DNA from 2 places in the Thiohalobacter sp. genome. Region 2 is predicted to be linked to the other one. Evidence: riboswitches for the same ligand, from Rfam matches in the RefSeq annotation. Region 2 holds a riboswitch; the other holds the start of a gene.
What was found. Region 2 has a riboswitch for cobalamin ahead of MVF76_RS05710 (ribonucleoside-diphosphate reductase subunit alpha). Riboswitches for the same ligand answer to the same signal wherever they lie in the genome.

Region 1: another riboswitch for cobalamin. It lies ahead of btuB (TonB-dependent vitamin B12 receptor); the one in region 2 lies ahead of MVF76_RS05710 (ribonucleoside-diphosphate reductase subunit alpha).

The regions. Positions count from the first base shown of each region.
Region 1 covers NZ_JALTON010000031.1:24,469-32,095, forward strand. The annotation lists gene MVF76_RS04755 (sulfurtransferase TusA family protein) at 244-474, opposite strand; gene MVF76_RS04760 (hypothetical protein) at 580-1,032, opposite strand; cobalamin riboswitch at 1,169-1,399, shown strand; gene btuB (TonB-dependent vitamin B12 receptor) at 1,528-3,354, shown strand; gene MVF76_RS04770 (energy transducer TonB) at 3,361-4,062, shown strand; gene MVF76_RS04775 (cob(I)yrinic acid a,c-diamide adenosyltransferase) at 4,075-4,623, shown strand; gene MVF76_RS04780 (cobalamin-binding protein) at 4,727-5,602, opposite strand; gene MVF76_RS04785 (hypothetical protein) at 5,702-6,469, shown strand; gene MVF76_RS04790 (histidine phosphatase family protein) at 6,560-7,144, opposite strand; gene ampE (regulatory signaling modulator protein AmpE) at 7,150-7,627, opposite strand, start outside.
Region 2 covers NZ_JALTON010000037.1:49,002-56,628, forward strand. The annotation lists gene MVF76_RS05705 (ribonucleotide-diphosphate reductase subunit beta) at 1-512, opposite strand, end outside; gene MVF76_RS05710 (ribonucleoside-diphosphate reductase subunit alpha) at 547-3,360, opposite strand; cobalamin riboswitch at 3,561-3,784, opposite strand; gene MVF76_RS05715 (LysR family transcriptional regulator) at 3,793-4,692, opposite strand; gene metE (5-methyltetrahydropteroyltriglutamate--homocysteine S-methyltransferase) at 4,792-7,086, shown strand; gene dapB (4-hydroxy-tetrahydrodipicolinate reductase) at 7,155-7,627, shown strand, end outside.

The DNA of each region.
Region 1 (7,627 bases), on a different contig from region 2:
GGCACTCAAGCCGTGGCCGTCGCTACGGCTTGAGTGAAGCGTCCCCGAGACCGAGCAAAAATCCGTCAGGGCCGCAGCAGGATGCGGGCGGCCACAAAATGCACGCGGAGACAAAGAGGTCGAATTCCGGTTCATCGTCCACCAGCGCAACAAGTTGCCCGCCGCCCGCTTCCGCCCGGCTGCAATATGGGGGCTGGCATGTATCACCCGGCGGGGCGCGGAAGCCCTCCGCGCCCCGCTTCGTCACGCCTTGCGGATGAAGAACTCGAACTCGCCGCCGGCATCATTGGACGCCACCAACTGGTTGCCGGTCTGCTTGCAGAAGGCCTCGAAGTCCTTCACCGAGCCCGGATCGGTGGCCAGGATGCGCAGCACCTGGCCGCTGCTCATGCCGGCGATGCTCTTCTTGGCCCGAAGAATGGGCAGCGGACAATTGAGACCGCGTGCGTCCAGTTCCGTGTCGAATGTGCTCATCTCCCGCCTCCTGGCGCCGTGCGCCAATAAGTTAGTAAACGTTTACTTATTTAGACCAGGCGAACGGTCCTGTCAAGGGCAAGCCACTGGTGGACAAGGGCGGGGTCAGCCCCCGAACAGGCGCTGCCACCAGCGGCGGCGGTTGCCGGGGAGGGGTCCGTCGGCCTCGAGATCGACGGGCGGGATCTTGGAGAGGATCCAGCCGGGTTTGGGGGGATTGTCGGAGAAGCCGCAGGAGACGCCGAGGTTGTTGGGATCGAAGATCTTGATGTAGGCCGGCGCCTCGAAGGAATCCGTGTAGACGATGCCGCAGTAGTCCTCGCCGTGCTCGCGCCGCAGCAGCGCGTCGACCTCGTCGATGAAGCGCAGCAGCTGCTCCGGCTCGGCGGTGTCGGTGGGCGGGGTTTCGCCCACGGCATAGATGTACCAGCCACCGTCGGCATCGCGGCGGACGACCTCCCAGAGCGCATCCAGCTGCGGCCAGCGCAGCACGCCATGGAAGCTGCCCCGGAAGGCCTCGAGAAAGGGATTCTGCGTCGGTGTCTCGGCGCGGTTCATGGCTCGGTTCCTCGTGGTCGGGGCCGGCGTCGTCACGACTTCAACCACGACGACGCCCCCTGATTCCCTGCTGCGGCCCAATTTAAGCACATTCCCCGCATGGCGGCTTGACTCCCCCAGGGTGGCTGCGTAAATTGCCGCCATCCCTGCTTCAGGTGCCCGCGGCCCTTCCCCTGGCCGCGGGTGAAACGGGAAGCCGGTGCGCCCCGGAGAACCCCGGTGCAAGTCCGGCGCTGCCCCCGCAACGGTAGGTGAGTCAGGGGCCGATCCTCTAGCCACTGTGTCGATGACACGGGAAGGCGATCGGCCCGGAAAGCCCGGCTTTCCACTCGCGAGCCCGGAGACCGGCCTGAGGCGTTCGTGTGATGTGCTGCGGAGGGCGGCACAGCGGCGCAACGGCCCGGTTCCGTTTCCCCGTCCCCGCTCTCGCTTGCCACCACAGACCGCAACCGGCGCGCGGGTGCGCGCCCCGACACGAGAGCCTAGCCCGACATGATGTTTCGCCCCCGAGCCCTGCCCCTGGCCCTGAGCCTTTGCTGCACCATCAGCCTGCCTGCGCTGGCCGACGAGATGGCACCGGTTGTCGTCACCGCCACCCGCACCGCCCAGACCGCCGACCAGACCCTGGCCTCGATCACCGTCATCACGCGCGCCGACATCGAACGCCTGCAGGCCCGGTCGGTGGAGGAACTGCTGTCCGGCCTGGCCGGCGTGACCCTGGCCAACAACGGCGGCCGTGGCAAGCAGACCTCGCTGTTCCTGCGCGGCACCAACTCCAGCCATGTCCTGTTCCTCATCGACGGCATCCGTGTCGGTTCGGCAACCACCGGTGCGGCGGCCTTCCAGGACTTCCCGGTGGACCAGATCGATCGCATCGAAATCGTGCGCGGCCCGCGCTCGGCGCTGTACGGCTCGGAGGCCATCGGCGGCGTGATCCAGATCTTCACCCGCAAGGGCGGCGGGGACACGCGGCTGCGTCTCGATGCAGGGACTGGCACGCACAACACTCGGCTGTTGAGCGGCGGCGTCAGCGGCGGCGGCGACCGTCACTGGTACAACCTGCAGCTCTCCGGAGAAGACACCGACGGCTTCAATGCCTGCACCGGCTCCTCCACTGCCTTCGCCGGCTGCTTCACCGAGGAACCGGACGACGACGGCTATCGCAACCTCTCCCTGTCGCTGCGCGCCGGCACCCGCTTCGACAATGGGGCGAGCCTGGACCTGAGCCTGCTGCGCGCCGACACCGAGGTCGAATACGACGGCAGCTTCCAGAACGAGACCGACGGGCTGCAGCAGGTGCTGGGCGCCAGCCTCGAACTGCCGCTGGGCGAGACGCGGCTGGGCTTGCGTGTCGGCCAGAGCCGCGACGAGGCCGACAACTTCAAGGACGGCAGCGCCGCCTCCCGCTTCGACACCCGCCGCAACAGCGCCGGCATCCAGATCGACACACCGCTCGGTGCAGCGGGCCTGGTCACCTTCGGCGGCGACTGGTACGACGACCGGGTATCCTCGACCACGGCCTACGACCGCTCCAGCCGTGACAACAAGGCCCTGTTCGCCCAGTACCTCGGCAACTTCGGTCGCTTCGACCTGGAGGCCGCCCTGCGCCGTGACGACAACGAGCAGTTCGGCGGCCACACCACCGGCAGCCTGGCGGTCGGCCACGACCTGGGCGAGCGGCTGCGGCTGACCGCGAGCTACGGCACCGCCTTCAAGGCGCCCACCTTCAACGACCTCTACTTCCCGGGCTTCAGCAACCCGAACCTGCAGCCGGAAACCTCGAAGAGCCTGGAGTTCGGCCTCTCGGGGCTGGCCGGCAGCCTGCGCTGGGCTGCCCAGATCTACGAAACCCGTATCAACGACCTGATCGCCTTCGACAGCAGCTTCGTTCCGCAGAACATCAGCAAGGCGCGCATCCGCGGTCTGGAACTGACACTGGCCGGCCGCATCGGTGGATGGGACGCCCGCGCCAACGCCGGCTTCATGGACCCGGAACATCGCGGCGACGACGCCAACCGGGGCAACCAGCTCACCCGACGCGCCAGACGCTCGCTGCGCATCGATCTCGACCGCGAATTCGGCGCAATCCAGTTCGGCGGCACCCTGCGCGCGGAGAGCCGGCGCTATGACGACCTCGCCAACACCCGCGCCATCGGCGGCTACGCCACTGTCGATCTGCGCCTGGACTGGCAGCCGGCACGCGACTGGACCCTGGGACTGCGCGCCGCCAACCTGTTCGACCGCGACTACGAGCTGGTCAGCTACTACCCGCAGGACGGCCGCAACTTCATGCTCACCCTGCGCTATCGTCCGGAGGGCTGATCGGGCATGTCGTCCGGTGTCGTACAGCCCCTCACCGATGGCCGCCCGCTGGCGGCCATGCTGCTCGCCTCGGTGCTGATCCATGCGGTACTGCTTGCAGCCTGGGGGCCATCGACACCGCCTGCCGCACCGCAGGCATCGGCCCTCTCGGTACGGCTGCAGGCCGGTACCACAGCCAGCGCACAGGCGGCCGCTGAGACACCGCAAGCCTCCACAGCCGTGAAAACGGAGGTGGCCGAACGGCACGCGGTCCGGACCCGACCCGCCGTACCGGCAGCGACCCCCCGGGAGGCCGTGCGCCCGTCGGCACCGCCCGCGCCGCATATCGTCGAAGTGGAACCCGCCACAGCGTCGCTTCCCCGGGCCGGGACTGCCGACGCAGCCGCCACGCCGCCCGAGGCCCGCGCAGAGGCCATGGCCGCCAGCCGCATCCTCGCCGACATCCGCCTCGCCCTGGCCCGTCACTTCCGCTATCCGCCGCTGGCGCGCCGGCTCGGCTGGGAGGGCGACGTGGTCCTCGGCTTCCGTCTCCATGCCGACGGGCGAATCGACGACATCCGCATCACCCGGCCCTCGGGGCACCGCCTGCTCGACCGCTCGGCGCGCGAGGCCCTCGGCCGGGTGCAGCGGGTGAGGCTGGCCGCCGGGCTCATCGACGGCAGCCGGGTGCTGGAACTGCCGGTACAATACCGGCTGACGGACAGCTGAGGCAGGAGAGACATGGGCCACCGCCTGTCGAAGATCTACACCCGCACCGGCGACGCCGGCAGTACCGGTCTCGGTGACGGCAACCGCGTGGACAAGGACCACCCGCGGGTCGAGGCCTTCGGCACGGTCGACGAGCTGAACAGCCAGATCGGCTTGCTGCTGACCGAGATCGACCCGGCCAGCGAGGTCGCAGGCGATCTCACCGCCATCCAGCACGACCTGTTCGATCTCGGCGGCGAGCTGTCCATCCCGGATCATCGCAGTATGGAAGCGAAACAGGTGGAACACCTGGAAGCCCGACTCGACGCGCTGAATGCCGATCTGCCCTACCTGAAGGAATTCATCCTCCCCGGCGGCTGCCGGGCCGCGGCACTGGCCCATGTCGCGCGCACCGTCTGCCGCCGTGCCGAGCGCCGGCTGTTCAGCCTGTCACGCGACGAGACCCTCAACCCCGCGGCGCTGCAGTATCTCAACCGCCTGTCCGACTACCTGTTCGTGCTGGCCCGCCACCTGAACCGGGCCACCGGCCGCGACGACGTGCTCTGGGACCGCAGCCGCTGACGCCGCCCCGCGGCCCCTCATGTAGCCCGGATGCAGCGCAAGCGGAATCCGGGAACCCCTGCGGATGCCCGCCTTCGTGTTCCATTCGGAACCGGGACCTGACTCATTCCCCGCGCGCCGCGTCCAGGCGCGCGCACAGCCGCGCCGCCCCCTCCGCCAGCCGCGGGCCGGCGCGCTGCAGCAGGTCCGCCGGCAGGCTGTAGAGATGGCCCTTCGCCACCGCCGGCAGTTCCGGCCAGGCGGCCCACGCCGCCAGCCAGGCCGGCCGTTCGGCGCCCAGACCACTGGCCAGGATCACCTCAGGCCGCCGCGCCAGGACCGCCTCGGTGCTCACCGACAGTGCCAGCCGGTCGACGTCGGCGAACAGGTTGTGGCCGCCGCAGAGTGCGATGACCTCGGTGAGGATGTGCGGTCCGCCCAGTGTCATCAGCGGCCGGTCCCAGATCTGGTAGAAGACACGCAGCGGGCGGACACCGGCATGGCGCACGCGCAGGGCCTCGATGCGGGACTCGAAGGTCCGGGCCGCAACCTCTGCCTCCGCCGTGGTATGCGCGAGCCGGCCGAGGGCGCGCAGGGTACGGGGGATGTCGGCCAGTCGCCGGGGCTCGGTGACATACACGGCAACGCCGAGCGCACGCAGCCGGTCGAGATCGGCGCCGCGCGCGCCGCTGCCCCAGGCCACCACCAGATCCGGCGCCAGCAGCGCGATGCGTTCGACATCCAGCGCGCCCAGGGTACCGATGCGGGGGAGCCGCGCCACCGCCGGCGGATGATCGCTGGCCAGGTCCACGGCCACCACCCGCGCGCCGGCGCCCGCCGCGAACAGCAGTTCGGTGGCGCTGGGGGCGGTGCTGACGATGCGCGCGGCGGGCGCCGCGAGACGCACCGGATTCCCGGTGTCGTCGGTGACCGCCACGACCGCGACCGCGAGCCGGCAGGTCAGGGCCAGCAGGCCGAAGGCATACAGCAGAAATTTCATGCCCGCAGTCTACCGGAAGCGCCGCCGGCCGACGCTGACAGCCCGCGCCCGGGCGGGTATCCTTGGCCGCCCGTCCGCAACCAGCCGCTGGAGATCTGCATGAAATCCCCCGTCGTGGTCATAGGCATCGGAGAACTGGGCGCCGTGTTCGCGCGCGGCCTGCTGCGCACCGGCCATCCGGTCTTCCCCGTCACCCGCGAGACCGACATGGCACTGGAATCGGCCAGTCTCCCCGACCCGGAGCTGGTGCTGCTGGCGGTGGCGGAAAAGGACCTGCATCCGACGTTGGAGGGCATCCCCGCGCCCTGGCGCGAACGGCTGGTGCTGCTGCAGAACGAACTGTTGCCGCGCGACTGGGAACGCCATGGCATCGAACAGCCCACGGTGATCTCGGTCTGGTTCGAGAAGAAGAAGGGCATGGACTCGAAGGTGCTGCTGCCCTCGCCCGCCTGCGGTCCCGCGGCCGAAACCCTGCACGCCGCGCTGGCGAGCATCGACATCCCGGTCCGCGTCCTCGACGACAGGGAGGCCCTGCTGTTCGAACTGGTGGTGAAGAATGTCTACATCCTCACCACCAACATCGCCGGCCTCGAGGTCGGCGGCACCGTGAGCAGCCTGTGGCGGGACCATCAGAACCTCGCCCGCGCCGTTGCCGCTGATGTCATCGCCATCCAGGCGCACCTCACCGGCCGCGACTTCGACACCGAGGCGCTGATCCGGGGCATGCTCGCCGCCTTCGAGGGCGATCCCGATCACGGCTGCATGGGCCGCTCGGCGCCGGCACGCCTGCAGCGCGCACTCGCCCTGGCCGACGAGGCCGGCCTCGAGGTGCCCACCCTGCGCCGCATCGCCGCCGCGCATCCCTGAGTCATCGCGGCCCATCTTCAGAGAGTGCCGCGCACATCCCCGGGCATTCAGGGTCAGGGGCGCCGCAACGCCTTGCCGGTGCCGTGATCCTCAGGGCCTTCGGCCATGGAAGATCAGCATCGGCGGCCTTTCGCCGTCGGCCTCGATGCGGGTCAGACCGGCGCTCGGGACCTTGATGCGAAACAGGCTGGGGGCGGGCGCTTCGAGCAGATGCACGAGCGCAGCGCGGATGACGCCGGCATGCCCCACCACCAGCGCCCGTCGGCCGGCGTGGCGTTGCAGGCAGTCGTCGAGACCGGCCGCGATGCGGGCCAGAAACTCCGCCACCGGCTCGGCACCGGGTGGGCGGTGGGCAACGGGATCGGCATAGAAGCGCGACAGGGCCTGGGCGTCCTCCGCCCGCAACTCGGCCGCGGTGCGGCCTTCCCAGGCACCGAAGCCGATCTCCCGGAAGCGGTGCTCGATCTCCAGCGGCAGGCCACGTTCCCTGGCCAGCGCCTCGGCAAAGGCACGGCAGCGGACAAGCGGTGAACTGACCAGGACATCCCAGTCCTCGCCGGCGACGGCGCCACGCATCTCCGCCCAGCCGCGCTCGCTGAGCGGATCGTCGATCTGGCCGCGGTAGCGGGGGCCGCCCACGGGCTCGCCATGGCGAAGCAGGTCGAGACGGGTCATGGCATTCAGGCGATCAGACCAGCCAGTACCAGCAGGGCTATCACGAACACCCACACGAACAGGGCGCGCCCGACCAGCCCGGAGACGGACTCCAGCAGTCGTGCCTGGGCATCGGGATCGCGGTGCGGGCCGGGGTCGTTGAGGGCACCGCGGCCGACACCGGCGAGGATGGCATCCGAGGCCAGCGACCCCGATCCCGCCGTATCGGCATGGTGACGCCAGCGGGTCAGCGCGCCCTCGAAGTCGCCGGACAGGGCGTAGGAGAGGGCGGTCAGCCGGGCCGGAATCCAGTCCAGCACAGCCAGCAACTGCAGGATGGCCTGCGCAAACAGCGGGTCGCCATCCTGCGCCTCGCGCAGCCTGAGTTCCTGCGCAGCCCGGTAGAGCACGGCGCCCAGCGGCCCCAGCAGCGCAAACCAGAACAGGACACCGAAGATACGCCGGTTGGCCTCGGCCAGCAGTTCGCCGGTCACCTGATCGATG
Region 2 (7,627 bases):
TAGGTCCAGGTATGCAGGGCTTCCTCGTAGACCTGCCGGGCCTGGTAGATCTGCAGCTCGGGTGCCGACATCTTTTCCATTACCGCCAGGCCGATGTTGCGCATGGCCAGAATGTCCGAGGTGGTGAGATAGGCAAGCACATTTTCATAGACATGCCGTTCCTCGGTGGTCAGGCGGTGGTGATAGTCGTGCACGTCCTGCGCCATGTTGATGTCCAGCGGCGTCCAGTGGTTGCGGTTGGCGTTGAGGAAGTACTTCCAGGCCCAGGGGTAGCGGAAGGGCGCGAGCTGGTTGATGTCGGTCAGGCCGTTGACGACCCGCTTGTCGCGGGGGTCCACGGGCCGCGCGGCGGGCTGTGAGCGGCCGGCGGGAAGGGCCGGACCACCCAGTGCCGTGTCAGCGGTCGGGGCCGGGGCGTCGTCCGGCAGGGTCACGGGCGGCGGCGGGGCCTGTTCCGGCGAGGCGGTCGTGCGTTGCAGCAATGCGGCAAGGGGGTCGTTCCATTCGTTCATGTCGGTCGTCTCCTGAATTCCGTGGGCTGGCGCGTTACTGGCAGGCTTCGCATTCGGGGTCGTCTATGGCGCAGGCCTTGGGCGCGTCGCGCTCGCCTTCGTCGGTCTTTTCCATGTGCGTGGCGCCGAGGGTACGCAGGTAATAGGTGGTCTTGAGGCCACGCAGCCAGGCCAGCTTGTACAGTGCGTCCAGCTTCTTGCCCGAGGGTTCGGCGAGGTAGAGGTTCAGCGACTGTGCCTGGTCGATCCATTTCTGACGCCGGGCCGCCGCCTCTACCAGCCAGCGGGGATCGATCTCGAAGGCGGTGGCATAAAGGGCCTTGAGATCCTCGGGAATGCGGTCGATGGCGGCCAGCGAGCCGTCGTAGTACTTGAGGTCGTTGATCATCACCGCGTCCCACAGTCCGCGCGCCTTGAGGTCGCGCACCAGGGCCTCGTTGACCACCGTGAACTCGCCCGACAGGTTCGATTTCACGAACAGGTTCTGGTAGGTGGGTTCGATGGACTGGGATACGCCGCAGATGTTGGAGATGGTGGCCGTGGGCGCGATGGCCAGGCAGTTGGAGTTGCGCATGCCGACGGTGCGCACGCGCTCGCGCAGTGCCTCCCAGTCCAGGGTGCTGCCGCGGTCGACCTCCAGCAGCGGGCCGCGGACCTCGGCCAGCAGATCGAGCGAGTCGATGGGCAGAATGCCGCGGCTCCACAGCGAGCCGTCGAAGCTGGGATAGCGGCCCCGCTCCTCGGCCAGCTCGGTCGAGGCCTGGATGGCGAAGTAGGACAGGGCCTCCATGCTGCGGTCGGCGAACTCGACCGCGGCCTCGCTGGCGTAAGGGATGCGCAGGCGATGCAGCGCATCCTGGAAACCCATGAGCCCCAGTCCGACCGGCCGGTGGCGCAGGTTGGCGCGGCGGGCCTGGGGCACGCTGTAGTAGTTGATGTCGATGACATTGTCGAGCATGCGCAGGGCGATGCCCACGGTGCGCGCCAGTTTCTCCGTGTCCAGCCCCTCGTCGTCGACGTGGGCGGCCAGGTTGACCGAGCCCAGGTTGCACACCGCGATCTCGTCGTCGGAGGTGTTGAGGGTGATCTCGGTACAGAGGTTGGACGAATGCACCACGCCCGCGTGCTGTTGCGGCGAGCGCAGGTTGCAGGGGTCCTTGAAGGTGATCCAGGGATGCCCCGTCTCGAACAGCATGCCCAGCATACGCCGCCAGAGATCCTGGGCGCGGAGCTTCTTGTGCACGCGCAGCTCGCCACGCTCGGCCATGGCCTCGTACTCGGCATAGCGGGCCTCGAAGGCGGCGCCGGTGAGATCGTGCAGGTCCGGCACCTCGTCGGGCGAGAACAGGGTCCAGTCGCCGTCCTCCGCCACCCGCTTCATGAACAGGTCCGGTACCCAGTTGGCGGTGTTCATGTCATGGGTGCGGCGGCGTTCGTCGCCCGTGTTCTTGCGCAGCTCCAGGAATTCCTCGATGTCGATGTGCCAGGTCTCCAGGTAGGCACAGACGGCCCCCTTGCGCTTGCCGCCCTGGTTGACCGCGACGGCGGTGTCATTGGCGACCTTGAGAAAGGGCACCACGCCCTGGCTGGTGCCGTTGGTGCCCTTGATGTGGGCGCCCAGACCGCGCACCCGGCTCCAGTCGTTGCCCAGGCCGCCGGCGAACTTGGACAGCAGGGCGTTGTCGCGGATGGCGCTGTAGATGCCATCCAGATCGTCGGGCACGGTGGTCAGGTAGCAGCTCGAGAGCTGCGGGCGCAGGGTGCCGGCGTTGAACAGGGTGGGCGTGGAACTCATGAAATCGAACGATGACAGCAGTTCGTAGAACTCGATGGCGCGTGCCTCGCGGTCGATTTCGCGGATGGCCAGGCCCATGGCCACGCGCATGAAGAAGGCCTGGGGCAGTTCGAAGCGCACGCCCTCGTGGTGCAGGAAGTAGCGGTCATAGAGCGTCTGCAGGCCGAGGTAGCCGAACTGCCGGTCGCGTTCCGGTTTCAGTGCCGCGGCGAGCCGGGCCAGGTCAAAGCGGCCGAGTTCGGGGTCCAGGTGTTCGGTGTCGATGGCCTTGCGGACGTAGCGCTCGAAGTAGTCGGCGTAGGGGTCCTCCGGCGGCAGCCGGTCCAGATCGGGCCGGGTATCGAGCACGAAGGCATGGGCCTCGTCGATCAGGCGATCGAGCAGCAGCCGTGCCGCCGCGCGCCCGTGATCGGGGTCCTGCTCGATCAGGCCGCGGGCGGCGAGGATCAGCGCCTGGCCGACATCCTGCTCGGGCATGCCGTCGTACAGGTTGCGTTCCGTCTCCCGCAGGATGGCACCGGCGTCGGCGCCGGCCAGGCCGGCGCAGGCACGCTCGATACGGGTGCGCAGCAGGGCGGGATCCAGCGTGGCCAGGCTGCCGTCGGCACGGCGCAGGTTCAGACGCGGCGCTTCGTTCCCGGACTCGGCGGCGGGTGCGCTCGCGGCCCGTTCGCGGGCGCGCTGTTCGCGGTACAGCACATAGGCGCGGGCTACCTTGTGATGCCCGCCGCGCATCAGCGCCAGCTCGACCTGGTCCTGGATGTCCTCGATGTGCACGGCACCGCCCTGGGGCTGGCGCCGGAGCAGGGCGGCCACCACGTCCTCGGTCAGTGCCGCCACCGTGTCGTGGATGCGCCGCGAGGCCGCGCCCTGGCCGCCTTCCACGGCCAGGAAGGCCTTGGTCAGGGCCACGGCGATCTTGGTGGGGTCGAAGGGGGTGCGGGCACCGTTGCGGCGGATCACCGCGTGGCTGGTGGTTGCCGGCGAGCGCGCGGCCGCCTCGTCGAGGGTCGGCGGGATTGTGGCGGACCCGGCGAACGGGACGCCGGGCATCGGATCGTTGCTGCCCGGGGTCGGGGCTTGTCGTGGCATGGCGCTTCCTCCTCCGTCGGTTTGGGGTCGGGCGCCTGCGCGTCAACGGTGGGGGAAGACCTGGGTCTGCCGGCTTGTGGCCGGCCGGCGAACCGCAAGGGGTCGCCATCCCCGACGCCTGTTACGCGAAGGCGAGGGTTACGGACGGGCCGCCGACCGGGCGGACGCCGTCGTCTCCGGCAGGTCTTCGGACTCGGGGGCAGAACAGATGTGGCCTGGGGCCGCGGCTTCCCATCCTCTGCGGACAGTGCCTGGCACCGCGGGGTGCGGTGCCGCGCGGCCTTCGTTCCCCCTCACCGCTGCGCGTCAGTCCCGGATTCGCACCGGGTTCCCTCTTGCAGCCACCCCAAGGGATTGGGGTGGCACCGGAGACGAACCACAAGATAGTGGGGTTCAGGGTGCCTTGCAAGCCCCCATTTTCCGTGCCAGGTCGAGGAAGTCCCGCAGCCAGGGCAGATCTGCGTCGGCGGCGCGGATGGCCGCCAGCATCCGTCCGCGCAGGCCATGGCGCCCCAGTGGCCGTGCGGCCAGCCGTTCCCGTTCGAGCGCGTCCCGAAGCACCCAGTCGGGCAGGGCGGCGACCCCGCGCCGGCTGGCCACCAGCTGCAGGATCACGGCGGTCAGTTCGCAGGGCCGAACGGCGGCCGGTTCCACGCCCGCGGGATCGAGAAAGCGGCCGAACAGGTCCAGCCGTGAGCGTGGCACCGGGTAGGTGATGAGGGTCTGGTCGGCGAGGTGCCGGGGCTGGATGCGCTTGAGCCGGGTGAGGGGGTGATCGGGTGCGAGCGCCAGCAGGGCCTCGTAGTCGAACAGGGGTTCGAAGTGCAGCGAGCGGTGGCGGCTGCGGTCCGAGGTGATGACCAGGTCCACCTCGCCCGCGAGCAGTGCGGGCAGGGCGTCGAAGGCGCTGGCGTGGATGTCGATGTCCACTTCCGGCCAGCGGTCGCGAAAGTCCTCCAGCAGCGGCAGCAACCAGTCGTAGCAGGCGTGGCACTCGATGGTGAGGTGCAGGCGGCCTGCGGCGGCAGCTTCATCGGACTTGAGAAACCGCTCCGTATCGGCCACGGCCGGCAGCACCTGGCGCGCCAGCGCCAGCAGGCGTTCGCCCGCGGCGGTGAGCCGCAATGGCCGGGTGCCGCGGCGCAGCAGCGGGGTGTCGAAATGGGTTTCCAGCGCGCGCAGCTGATGCGAAAGGGCCGACTGGGTGAGGTGCAGACGGCGGGCGGCGCCGGCCAGGCTGCCGGTCTCGGCCAGCGCCTGCAGCGTGCGCAGATGGCGGAGCTCCAGGAACATGAATGAAATTCAGTGACGCAGTGAAAAATTTGAGTTTGATTCAGTGTCCTCGGCTCACCATACTCGCCGCCGTCAGCCGATACAACAGGGAGCGGCAACATGCGTATACACAATCTGGGATTCCCGCGCATCGGCGCGCGCAGGGAGCTGAAGACGGCCCTGGAAGCCTACTGGCGCGGGGACATCGACCGCGCGCAACTGGAGGCCACGGGGCGTGAGCTGCGGACCCGCCACTGGGCGTTGCAGCGCGCGGCCGGTCTGGACCTGATTCCGGTCGGTGACTTCAGCTTCTACGACAGCATGCTCGATCATGCCGCCCTGCTGGGCGTGGTGCCGCCCCGCTTCGGCTGGCAGGGAGGCACAGTCGACCTGGACCTGCAGTTCGCCATGGCCCGCGGCACGACCATCGACGGTGCGCCGCTGGCTGCCTGCGAAATGACCAAGTGGTTCGATACCAACTACCATTATCTGGTGCCGGAGCTGGCGCCGGGGCAGCGGTTCCGGATTTCGAGCGAACGCCTGTTCGAGGAAGTGCGCGAGGCGCGCGCCCAGGGGTTGCCCTTCAAGCCGGTGCTCATAGGTCCGGTCACCTGGTTGTGGCTGGCCAAGTCGCGGGTCGCCGGATTCGACCGCCTGGACCTGTTCGAACCGCTGGTCGAGGCCTATGGCGAGGTGCTGGAGCGGCTGGCCGACGAGGGGGCCGACTGGGTGCAGGTGGACGAGCCGGCGCTGGTGCTGGATCTGCCGCCAGCCTGGCAGCAGGGCTGTGAGCGGGCCTACCATGCGTTGCAGTCCTGCCGCGCGCGGTTGCTGTTGACCACCTACTTCGGGGCGCTGGGCGACAATCTCGGACTCGCCGCGCGACTGCCGGTGGCCGGGCTGCATGTCGACCTGGTGCGCGGTGCCGACCAGCTCGATGCCGTGCTCGACCGGCTGCCGCCCTACAAGGTGCTGTCGCTGGGCGTGATCGACGGCCGCAACGTGTGGCGGACCGACCCGGATGCCGCATTGCAACCCTTGACGCAGGCGCGCGAGCGCATCGGCGACGAACGGCTCTGGGTTGCGCCTTCCTGCTCCCTGCTGCACGTGCCAGTGGATCTGGAACTGGAGGACAGTCTGGATCCGGGCCTGCGCGGCTGGCTCGCCTTCGCCGTGCAGAAGCTCGACGAGTTGTCCCTGTTGCGGCGGGTGCTGGCTGGCGATGTCGACGCCTTGCCGGCGCTGGAAGCTGCCCGTGCGGCGATCGCGGCACGCCGGGCCGATCCGCGTCTGCACAGCGAGGCCGTGGCCAGGCGGCTGGCGGGCATTGGCGCGGAGGACCTGTCTCGCCACGCGCCATTCCACGTGCGGCGTCCCCTGCAACAGGCCCGGCTGCGGCTGCCGCCGTTTCCGACCACGACCATCGGTTCCTTTCCGCAGACGGCCGAGATCCGCCAGTGGCGGCGCGACCATCGCCAGGGGCGGCTGGACACGGCGGCCTACGAGGGCCTGCTGCGGGATGAGATCGCCGAGATCATTCGTCGCCAGGAGGCGCTGGGTCTGGACGTGCTGGTCCACGGCGAGCCCGAACGCACCGACATGGTCGAGTACTTCGGCGAGCGCCTGGCCGGCTTCGCCATCACCCGCTTCGGCTGGGTACAGTCCTACGGGTCGCGCTGCGTGAAGCCGCCGATCCTCTATGGCGACGTCCGGCGCCCGGGGCCGATCACGGTCGAGTGGGCGCGCTTCGCCCAGTCGCTGACCGAGCGGCCGGTGAAGGGCATGCTCACCGGCCCGGTGACCCTTCTCAACTGGTCCTTCGTCCGCGACGACCGGCCGCGTGCCGACACCTGCCGACAGATCGCGCTGGCCCTGCGCGACGAGGTCTGCGATCTGGAGGCGGCCGGCATCCGCATCATCCAGATCGACGAAGCGGCCTTGCGCGAGGGTCTGCCGCTGCGTCGCGCGGAACAGGCCGCCTATCTGGACTGGGCGGTGGCCGCCTTCCGTCTGACCGCCTCGGGGGTCCGCGACGAGACCCAGATCCATACCCACATGTGCTACTCGGAGTTCAACGACATCCTTGCGGCCATCGCCGGCATGGATGCCGATGTCATCACTATCGAAACCTCGCGTTCGCAGATGGAGCTGCTGGATGCCTTCGTCGACTTCGAGTACCCGAACGACATCGGCCCCGGCGTCTACGACATCCACTCGCCGAATGTGCCGACCGTGGAATCGATGGTGGCGCTGCTGCAGCGGGCGGCGGAGCGTATTCCGGCGGAGCAGCTGTGGGTGAATCCCGACTGCGGCCTCAAGACCCGCGGCTGGGCCGAGGTCGAGCCGGCACTGCGCAACATGGTGGCGGCGGCCCGGCGCATGCGGACAGCCATCGCGGCCCGGAACAGGGCCTGAGTCGCACCCTCGCGGGAATTCGGTTAGGCTTCCCGCCTGCCTGATTTCGACTGCGGGAACTGCCACCGATGACGACACGCATAGCCATTGCCGGCGCCGCCGGGCGCATGGGCCGGGCCCTGATCGAGGCCGTGGGCCAGAGCGGGGACGCCGAGGTGACGGCGGCCTTCGAGGCCCCGGGTCACGAGCTGCTGGGCACCGATGCCGGGGTGCTCGCCGGTCAGCCCGCGCTGGGCGTGCCGCTGTCCGCCGATGTCGCGGCGGCGGCGGATGCCTTCGACGTGCTCATCGACTTCACCCGCCCCGGGCCGACGCTGCACCACGTTGCCGTGTGCGCCGAGCGAGGCAAGGCGCTGGTCATCGGCACCACCGGTCTCGACGAGGCCGGCAAGACGGCCATTGCCGAGGCAGCGCAGCGGGTGCCGATCGTGTTCGCGCCCAACATGAGCGTCGGCGTCAACCTGTGCCTGAAGCTGCTGGACATGGCCGCCCGGGTACTGGGCGACGAGGTGGACATCGAGATCATCGAGGCCCACCACCG